3 regions of the Brevundimonas sp. LPMIX5 genome follow, and region 3 is predicted to be linked to each of the others. Evidence: predicted binding sites of a transcription regulator. Region 3 holds the regulator's gene; each other region holds the start of a gene.
The links. The regulator LexA, encoded in region 3, represses DNA repair genes until DNA is damaged. The targets are predictions, from matches to a motif close to ATGTTCNCNANNTGTTCT.
Positions count from the first base shown of each region.

Region 1: D1604_RS07105 (ImuA family protein) is a predicted target of LexA. The motif match lies at 1,548-1,565, and genes of this name have one in related genera.
Region 2: recA (recombinase RecA) is a predicted target of LexA. The motif match lies at 1,658-1,675, and genes of this name have one in related genera.

Region 1 covers NZ_QWTZ01000005.1:31,399-34,604, forward strand. The annotation lists gene D1604_RS07100 (Y-family DNA polymerase) at 1-845, opposite strand, end outside; gene D1604_RS07105 (ImuA family protein) at 760-1,518, opposite strand; gene D1604_RS07110 (SOS response-associated peptidase family protein) at 1,717-2,295, shown strand; gene D1604_RS07115 (DUF3363 domain-containing protein) at 2,309-3,206, opposite strand, start outside.
Region 2 covers NZ_QWTZ01000011.1:82,594-85,799, forward strand. The annotation lists gene rraA (ribonuclease E activity regulator RraA) at 1-4, opposite strand, end outside; gene recA (recombinase RecA) at 480-1,559, opposite strand; gene D1604_RS11340 (bifunctional GNAT family N-acetyltransferase/carbon-nitrogen hydrolase family protein) at 1,781-3,206, shown strand, end outside.
Region 3 covers NZ_QWTZ01000002.1:496,506-499,711, forward strand. The annotation lists gene D1604_RS03405 (S9 family peptidase) at 1-784, shown strand, start outside; gene lexA (transcriptional repressor LexA) at 939-1,643, shown strand; gene D1604_RS03415 (ComEC/Rec2 family competence protein) at 1,810-3,206, opposite strand, start outside.

The sequences.
Region 1 (3,206 bases), on a different contig from region 3:
CTGGCTCCCAGGCTCAGGATCTCCAACGCCGCGCACAGTTCCGAGGCGAGCGCCGTGACATGGCGCTCGAGGGTCTCCGGCGCGCCGATCGGCTCCCCGAACACCCGCGACACCGTCGGGATCTCCGGCGCCTCGACCGGGACGAGCGGCTCGTCCACACGCCCGTAGGCCTGGTCGATGCGACGGCCGAGGTCATGACCGAACCGGAGCGTGAGAGGCGCGCGAGGCCGATGTGCGACGTCGGCGATCCGGTCGAAGCCCATCCGGTGCAGATGCGCGATCAACGCCTCCGGAAGCCGCAGCGCCGCCAGCGGCAATCCTGCGATGGCGGCGTCGACGGCGTCGGGCGCGATCATACGGTGCGCGCGTCGGAAGCGGACCACGGCATGGGCGGAGCCATAGGTCGGACCGATCGCGGCGTCGGCTTCAATGCCTTCCTCCTTCAGGCGTAGGATCATGTCCGCCAGCATGGCGGCCTCCCCGCCCTGAAGGTGGGCGGCCCCGGTGGCGTCGATGGCGAGGCCATCCGGCGGATCGGGCTGGCAGACGGGGGCGTACCGGCGCATGGCCCAGACGGCGAGACGACCGAGCGCGGCCTCGTCGCCCGCCGGATCCGCCACCCGAACGTCGAGGCCGGGGATGAGGGCCTGAGCCTGGGTCGCCGCCATGCCGACGCGTGCGCCCTGGGCCAGCGCCGCCGTGTTGGCGGCGAGCACGATCCGACGGCGCCCGGACCGACCCGCGAGGATCAGGGGAAGCTCAGGCGGCGGCGCGACGTCCGCCAGTCCGCGTCGCAGACGATCGACGGACCAGTTCGGCAGGTAGAGCGAGACGACCCGTCTCATCACAGGCTTCCAAGGTGAAATCCGCGGCCTCGGCGCCGCGACAACGGATGAGTTCGACGAACCAGCGCGCCCGCCCCACGCCGGGCACGGGCAAGGGCGAGGAGGGGGCCGGGCTGATGCGCCAGCGCGTGGCGGAGGCGGTGTGCTGACCGAAGTCGGCGGCTTCCGAAGCCCGTCGCCATCGGCGCACCGCCAGACCCAGGCCGCCCGAGTCTTCGGCGGCCAGTTGCAGCCGTCGGGACGCGACGAGACTGAGGCGGGCGGTCTCGGCCACGACGGCGGCCAGACCGGGATGACGAAGGCCTTCCTCGAAACAGGCGAGAAGGGAAGGCTCGTCCCCGGCCTCGACATAGATCACCCGGTCCGGCCCCAGACCGGCCTGACGCAGGGCCGGTGCGAAGAGGTCGGGGCGGGTTACGCACCACAACACCTGGCCGGGCCGCCGGGCGGCGATGCCTGCGGCGAACAGGGCGGCTGCGGCGCCGTCCACGGCCTCCTCGCCGCCGCCTGCGATCTCATGAACGGCGCCCAGTGAAAGACCGCCGCTGGGGAGATGGCGATCGAGATCTTTCACGCCGAAGGGCAACACCCCGGTGGTGTTCCGGCCGCCCTGTTCAAGGGCGCGGATCCGATCGCGCAGGATGTCGAGCCCGGCAGGCAGGCGGGCGCGCATGAGAAGCCTCCTGTTCCCAAGGCTGATGAATGTTCCTGTAATGTTCTGGTTCTGTATGATGCGAAGAGTCAACCTTCGCTCATCTCTTATCCCCTTCGCCGGACGACCTGTGGACCGCGCGCCAGGACGGCCAGGGACGGTCGCCGCTGGCTTTTTCAGCGAAGTCGGCGATCAATGGGGCGGTAGACGGAGGTCCGCATGTGCAACGAGTATCAGCTCATCCTGCCGTTCGACGAGGTGATCGAGACCTTCAACCGAACCGGCGACCGTCTCGTCTTTCCCGGCGGCATGCCCAACTTCGGACCCATGGCCTCGATCCGTATCGGCGACCGGGCGCCCATCATCACGCGAGGCCCCGATGGCTCGCAGCTGATCGTGTCGCCCTGGGCCTGGAAGTCGCCACAGGGAAGACCCGTGTTCAACTTCCGATCCGACGGTCGATCCTTCGACGGCGTCACCCGCTGCCTGATCCCCACCGACGGCTTCTTCGAGTTCACCGATGCCGAGCCGGGTCAGAAGCGCAAGACCAAGTGGCGGTTCACCATGGCCGACGCGCCGATCTTCTGGGTCGCCGGCCTGGTTCGAGACGGCGCCTTCGCCATGCTGACCACCGAGCCGGGACCGGACATCGCCCCCTACCACGACCGCCAGATCGTCCTGCTGAGACCCGATGCGGCCCTCGATTGGCTGGACCTGCGCAAACCCGAGGCCGAGCTGCTGCGCCCCCTGCCGGAAGGCAGCCTGTCTGTCGAGAAGGTCTTCCCGGAAGCGGCATGAGTTCGGCAAATCGTCACCGACCCAGATCCTGACCCAGATGCTTGCCGCTGAGGACCTGGGCGAAGCCGCGCGCATCGAGCGAAAGCGTGACCGCTTTTCCCACGGTTGGCGGGGTCTCGCCGACACCCAGCCGCCCATAGTGTTCGGAGCCGTCAGCGGCGCGCACCACCACATAGGCGGAGCCGCCCAGTTCGTCGTGGAAGCCGGTCTTCACGACCTTGCCCTGGACCGGCGCCTTGCCCAGCTGTTCCGCCGACCGCGCGCCGTCAAGACGCCGTTGGTTGAGGGTGCGAATGACGTCCTTCGAGAGCTGCAGCCTCCGAAGTCGGGCTTCCATATCCGGGGCCAGCCGGAAGCGCCGCCCTGTTCGTTCGGCGAGGCCCAGGGTCTCCAGATGGCGCAACCGTCCCCGGGTCAGCGCCGTCCAGGCGTCAGTGCCCCCGATCCCGTCATCGACACAGCCGTTGTTGTCCGCAGCTGCCAGGAGACGGCGGTCGAAGGCGGTGAACCGGTCGGCCTCGGTCTCACGCCAGACCCGCCGTTCGGCGTCCTGACGGCTCAGGTCGCCGAGCCGCTCCTGGGCCACTTCCTGGGCCCGGGCGCGAAAGCCGTAGCCGATGTAGTCGCGCGGAATCACGAGGTCCCGGCCGTCGCTTCTCCGGCCGCGCACAAGCACATGGGCGTGCGGCTGGTCGGTGTCGAAATGGCAGACGGCGATCCAGTTCAGACCCGGTTCTCCAAGGTCGTCGGCGACCCTCGACATGACCTCCCTGGCGAAGCCCTGGAGGTCCGAAATCCGATCGCCGTGCTCGGGTGAAATGATGAAGCGAAAATGGTGCCTGTCCTTCGCCCAGCACTCCGTGGCGCCGGTCGGATCGACCCTCTCACGCACCGGTCCGAAAAAGGCCGCG
Region 2 (3,206 bases), on a different contig from region 3:
TCATGGGCAGGCTCCGGTTCTTTGCGCGAAACTTGCCCGTTAACGGTCATGGGAAACAAGGCCCTTGCGCGGAGAGGCGGGTTGGCGGCGTGCCTCAATCCCCGCTCATCCCGGCGGACGCCGGGATCCAGCAAGAGCACCGCGCGCCTCGCCATCTGTTGACCGCTGCGTCTTGAAGCCAAAGCACTGGGTCCCGGCGTCCGCCGGGATGAGCGGGAGAGAGGGTGGCGTAAAAAAAGGCCCGCCCGAAGCAGGTCGGGCGGGCCGATCTCCGTCCGACCGGCCACGCGGGGTCGGTAGGCGGGTCGCGCGGCGGCGAACGGAGAAGCTGTGTCGGAAGGCGCCTGTCCCGCCGTCATCCTCAGGCTTGCCCGAGGACTGGATCGTCCGCGCGATCCCGGCTGGAACGGAAGGGGGCGCTTCCTGGCGTCATCCTCGGGTCAGGCCCGAGGGTGACGGCGTTCAAATGATGGGACGGATCAGCCTTCCATGTCCTGGCCCTCGTCGGGTTCGGGCGCGCCCAGCATGTCGTCGGCGATCTTGGCTGTGGACTGGCGCACCGCCTTTTCGATCGAGGCGGCCATGTCGGGATTGTTCTTGAGGAACTCCTTGGCGTTCTCGCGGCCCTGGCCGATGCGGGTCGAGTCATGAGAGAACCAGGAGCCGGACTTCTCGACGATGCCCGCCTTGACGCCCAGGTCGATGATCTCGCCGATCTTGGAGATGCCTTCGCCGTACATGATGTCGAAGACGACTTCGCGGAACGGCGGGGCGACCTTGTTCTTGACCACCTTGACGCGGGTGGTGTTGCCGACCACCTCGTCGCGGTTCTTGATCGCGCCGATGCGGCGGATGTCCAGGCGCACCGAGGCGTAGAACTTCAGCGCATTGCCGCCCGTCGTCGTTTCCGGCGAGCCGTACATGACGCCGATCTTGTGACGAATCTGGTTGATGAACAGGACGATGCACTTCGACTTGGAGATCGAGGCCGTCAGCTTGCGCAGGGCCTGCGACATCAGACGCGCCTGAAGGCCGGGGAGGCTGTCGCCCATCTCGCCCTCGATTTCGGCGCGCGGCGTCAGGGCGGCGACGGAGTCGACCACCACGATATCCACGGCGCCCGAACGCACCAGGGTGTCGACGATCTCCAGCGCCTGTTCGCCCGTGTCGGGCTGCGACACCAGCAGGTCGTCCAGATTGACGCCCAGCTTTTGCGCATAGACGGGGTCCAGCGCGTGTTCGGCGTCGACGAACGCGGCCACGCCGCCCTTCTTCTGGACCTCGGCCACGGTGTGAAGGGCCAGGGTGGTCTTGCCCGAGGATTCGGGACCGAACACCTCGATCACTCGCCCGACCGGCAGGCCGCCGATGCCGAGCGCCATGTCGAGACCGAGCGAGCCGGTCGAGACGCTTTCGATCTCGGCCACCTGTCCGGCCTTGCCCAGTTTCATGACCGAGCCCTTGCCGAAGGCGCGATCGATCTGCGCGATCGCCGCCTCTAGAGCGCGTTGTTTGTCGCTGTCTTCTTTACCCACGAGCTTCAGTGCCGCCTGTGACATTGGTTTTCTCTCCCTTGCCATGATTCCCATCTGACTTCGGGAGAGACCCGCCACGGACCCGCTCCCTTGGTGAAGCCGACTATGGACATGGTTTGTTCTTGTTCGCAAGATGTTCTCGTGAACTTAACAGGAACATCCTTGGGTGACGCGACCGGAATTGACGCATGGTCTCTTTTGTCGGCCGGATTGATCCAACAGCCAAGCTCGCGCGTTAGGGCGGCATGACTGACATTGAGACCTCCCTTCCTGCCGAGCCGGCCAAGCCCGCCGTCCTGACCATCCGCAACGCCCGCATGGGCGACGTCGCCGGGATCAACGCCCTGGTGGCGCGGGTGTATAAGGATATGCCGCCCTATACGGCCGGGATGCTGCGCGGCCAGATCGCCACCTATCCGGACGGCCAGTTCGTGGTCGAGTTCGAGGGCGAGATCGTCGGCTACGCGGCCAGTTTCCGCATCGACGAAAAGTCGGCGATGGGGCCGCACACCTGGGACCAGATCACCGGCGGCGGCTATGGCGCGCGCCACGATCCGGCGGGCGAGTGGCTGTATGGGATGGAGGTCTGCGTCGACCCCGCCCGGCGCCGCCTGCGCATCGGCCAGCGCCTGTATGACGCGCGCCGCGACCTGTGCGAGGCGCAGAACCTGAAGGGCGTCGTCTTCGGCGGCCGGATGCCCGGCCTCGCGCGCCGCCGCTCGGCCTATCCCGACCCGAACGCCTATGTCGAGGCGGTGCGCGACCGCAAGGTGAAGGACCCGATCATGGCCTTTCACCAGCGTTCAGGGTTCGAGCCGGCGGGGGTGCTGCTGAACTATCTGCCGTCAGACAAGGCGTCGCTGGGTCACGCGGCGCGCTGGGTCTGGCGCAACCCCTACTATGTCGAGGCGACGGGCAAGGGGGCGGCCTTTGCCGTCAAGGAAACGGTGCGCGTGGCCACCGTCCAGCTGCAAATGCGCAAGGTCGGCAGTTTTCAGGAGTTCATGGACAACGTCGAATATTTTGTCGACGTGGTGTCGGACTATCGCGCCGACTTCGTCGTCTTCCCCGAGCTGTTCACGCTTCAGCTGCTGTCGCTGGAGACGAAGAAGCTGACGCCTGCGGAATCGATCGAGGCCCTGACCCGCTATACGCCGCGCTTCGTCGAGGCGATGCGCGAGCTGGCGGTCGGCTACAACGTCAACATCATCGGCGGCTCGCACCCGACGCGGACCGAGGACGGCGACATCCAGAACGTCGCCTATGTCTTCCTGCGCGACGGCTCGGTGCATGAGCAGGAGAAGATCCACCCGACGCCGAACGAACGCCACTGGTGGAACATCAAGGGCGGCGACCGCGTCCACGCCATCCCCACCGACTGCGGGCCGATCGGGGTGATGATCTGCTACGATTCCGAGTTCCCCGAACTGGCGCGGCGCCTAGCGGACGAGGGGGCGCGCATCCTGTTCACCCCCTTCTGCACCGACAACCGGCAGGGGTATCTGCGCGTGCGCTACTGTTCGCAGGCGCGGGCGATCGAGAACCAGTGCTACGTCGTCATGTCGGGCAATGTCGGCAACCTGCCGAACGTCGAGAACATGGACATTCAGTACGCCCAGTCCTGCATACTGACGCCGTGCGACTTTCCCTTCGCGCGTGACGGGGTGGCGG
Region 3 (3,206 bases):
CCGCATTCAGGTCGCCTCGTCTCACGACCAGCGCGCGGTCGAAAGCTGGCTGACCCTGCCGGCCGACTACGTCGAGGGCCAGAGCTATCCGCTGGTGCTGGAAATCCACGGCGGCCCGTTCGCCGCCTATGGCCCGCACTTCGCCACCGACAACCAGCTGTTCGCAGCTGCGGGCTACGCCGTTCTTTCGGTCAACCCGCGCGGCTCGACCTCCTATGGGGACGAGTTCGCCAACCTGATCCACCACAACTATCCGTCGAACGACTATGACGACCTGATCAGCAGCGTCGACGCCGTCATCGCTCAAGGCGTCGCCGATCCCCACCGCCTGTTCGTCACCGGCGGCTCGGGCGGCGGCGTGCTGACCAGTTGGATCGTCGGCAAGACCGACCGCTTCAAGGCCGCCGTGGTCCAGAAGCCCGTCATCGACTGGGCCAGCTTCGTGCTGACGGCCGACAACCCGGCCTTCTTCGCCCGCTACTGGTTCGGTGAATATCCGTGGGAGAACCCGGAGGCCTACTGGCGCCGGTCGCCGCTGTCGCTGGTCGGCAACGTCAAGACCCCGACCATGGTCGTCGTCGGCGACGAGGACTACCGCACCCCGGTCAGCGAGTCGGAGCAGTACTACACCGCCCTGCAACTGCGCGGCGTGCCCACGGCCCTGGTGAAGATCCCCGGCGTCGGCCACAGCCTGGCCGTCCGTCCGTCCCAGAACGCCGCGCGCATGAACGCCATGATCGAATGGTTCGAGCGCTATAAGGACGGCGCCCCGACCGCTCGCTAACGTCAGCACAGCACGGACCGAAACCCGCGCCCGCCGTCGAACGGCAGGCGCGGGTTTTTGCTTTGAGAGCCTTAAGCGTGGCGTTAGTTGACTTTTAACCAGAACACTTACAGAACATCACCAACGGTTCACGCCTTGTTCTGGATTCGCCGCCATGCTCACGAAGAAACAGCACGAACTCCTGATGTTCATTCATGAGCGCATTCGGGAAACGGGCGTGTCGCCCTCCTTCGACGAGATGAAGGAGGCGCTGGACCTGGCGTCCAAGTCGGGCATCCACCGCCTGATCACGGCGCTTGAGGAACGCGGCTTCATCCGCCGTCTGGCCCACCGCGCTCGCGCGCTGGAAGTCGTGAAGCTGCCGGAACAGGCGACGACCGCCGCCCCCTCAAAAGGCCGCGCCCCGTTTAAGCCCGACGTCATCCAGGGCGGCGGCCTGGGCCCGCGACCGGCCGTCGCCGAGGCCGCCAACGATGTCCGCGACCTGCCCCTGTTGGGCAAGATCGCCGCTGGCACCCCCATCGCCGCCATCCAGCACGAACGCGAGCGCCTGCCGGTCCCTGAGGCCATGCTGGGCGCGGGCGAGCATTATCTGCTCGAGATCGAAGGCGATTCCATGATCGAGGCCGGCATCCTCGACGGCGACACCGTCATTATCAAACGCGTCGAAAACGCCTCCTCCGGCGAGATCGTGGTCGCCTTGGTCGAGGGTGAGGAAGCCACGCTGAAACGCCTGCGCAAGAAGGGCCAGTCCATCGCGCTGGAACCCGCCAACAGCGCCTATGAGACCCGCATCTTCGGCCCTGATCAGGTCGAGGTTCAGGGCAAGCTGGTCGGCCTGCTGCGCCGGTATCACTGAGGACGGGGCAGAGGCGCCACGAGCCTTCTTTCCGCTCATCCCGGCGGACGCCGGGACCCAGTGCTTTGGCCGCAAGCGGGGCCGTTTGATTGTCCGCCGACCTCCCCTGGCCAGCGACAGCACATGTGGCTCTTACTGGATCCCGGCGTCCGCCGGGACGAGCGGGTTAAGAGAGAGGCCCGCTCCACGGCCGCCTGCCCCGCACTTCGGCCGCCCACAAGGCGCGCCAGCCGCCGGCGTCATCGCGCCATAACTCCACCGAACCGCCGCGCGCATAGTCGGCGCCGTCCAGCACCAATCGCCCTTGGCATGACGACGGCAGGGTTGTGATCACGGCGCGCACGCTGACAACCTGCGCGCTACGGCACATCTGATCCAGTTGCTCGGCCGTCGGCGCCGCCTTGCCCCACCACAGCGCCAGCGGCCCCGTTCCGCCGTCCGGCGCACAGAAAGAACGCTTACAGACCCAACCCTCGGGCGACCGCGCGACGGGCTCCAGCCCTCGTCTCCGGGACCACAGATCGATGGCGAACCTGCGAACCGCAGGCCGCACCACAACCGCCTCGCTTTCCAGCCGATAGGCTGCATTCGCTCCACCATCGCCGATCCAGATATCCGGCGGCGCCGCGCGCGGCCAGATCAGCACAGCGGCCGCAAAAGGCAGCCCCAGCAACCGCCACCATCCGCGCCACAGGCACATAAACAATATACCCAGAAAGGCGACCGGCAGGGCCGCCGCAGGGGCGCTGGAAATCGCCTTCACTGCGCCGGGCAGATTGGCCGCCCAATGTCCGATCGCCAGCATGGCGTCCACCGACTGACCCGCCGCCCACAGGAAGGGCGCGCCCAGCCCCAGCGGCTCCAGCGCCGCACCCAACGCCAGCATGGGCATCATGACGAAATCCGCCAGCGGCGCCGTCGCCATATTGGCGATCAGCCCATAGACGGCCGTGCGATTGAAGTGCTGCATGGCGAACGGCCCGGTCGCCATGCCCGCCACCAGGCTGGCGGCGCAGGCAGCCATCAGCCAGCTTGCAAACCTTTGAACGGCGGCGATCGGCCAGGGAACGGACAGTTCGCGGATGCGACGCGGCCAGACCTCGACCAGGGCGACCAGAGCCGCCGTCGCCGCGAACGACATCTGGAACCCCGGCGTCACGACGGCCTCGGGCCGTAGCAACAGGACGACAAAGGCCGCTGCCGACAGCGCCCGCATGGTCACGGCCTGCCGATCCGTCAGTATCGCCAGAAAGGCGATCGACGCCGTAATCGCGGCGCGTTCGGCCGGCGGCGGCGCGCCCGAGATGACCAGATAGGTCCCGACCGCGATCAACCCCGCAATCGCCGCCGCCTTCTTGCCCGACACACGCAACGCCAGCCACGGCCACGCCGCAACCAGAAGGCGGGCCGCAAAGAAGACAAAGCCGCCCACGACCGCCATATGCAGGCCCGAGATCGACAGGATATGCGCCAGCCCGGAATCGCGCATGGCGTCCAGATCCGGATCCTGGATCCACGTCTCATGACCGGTCGTCATAGCCGCCGCCACCCCGCCGGTCCGCT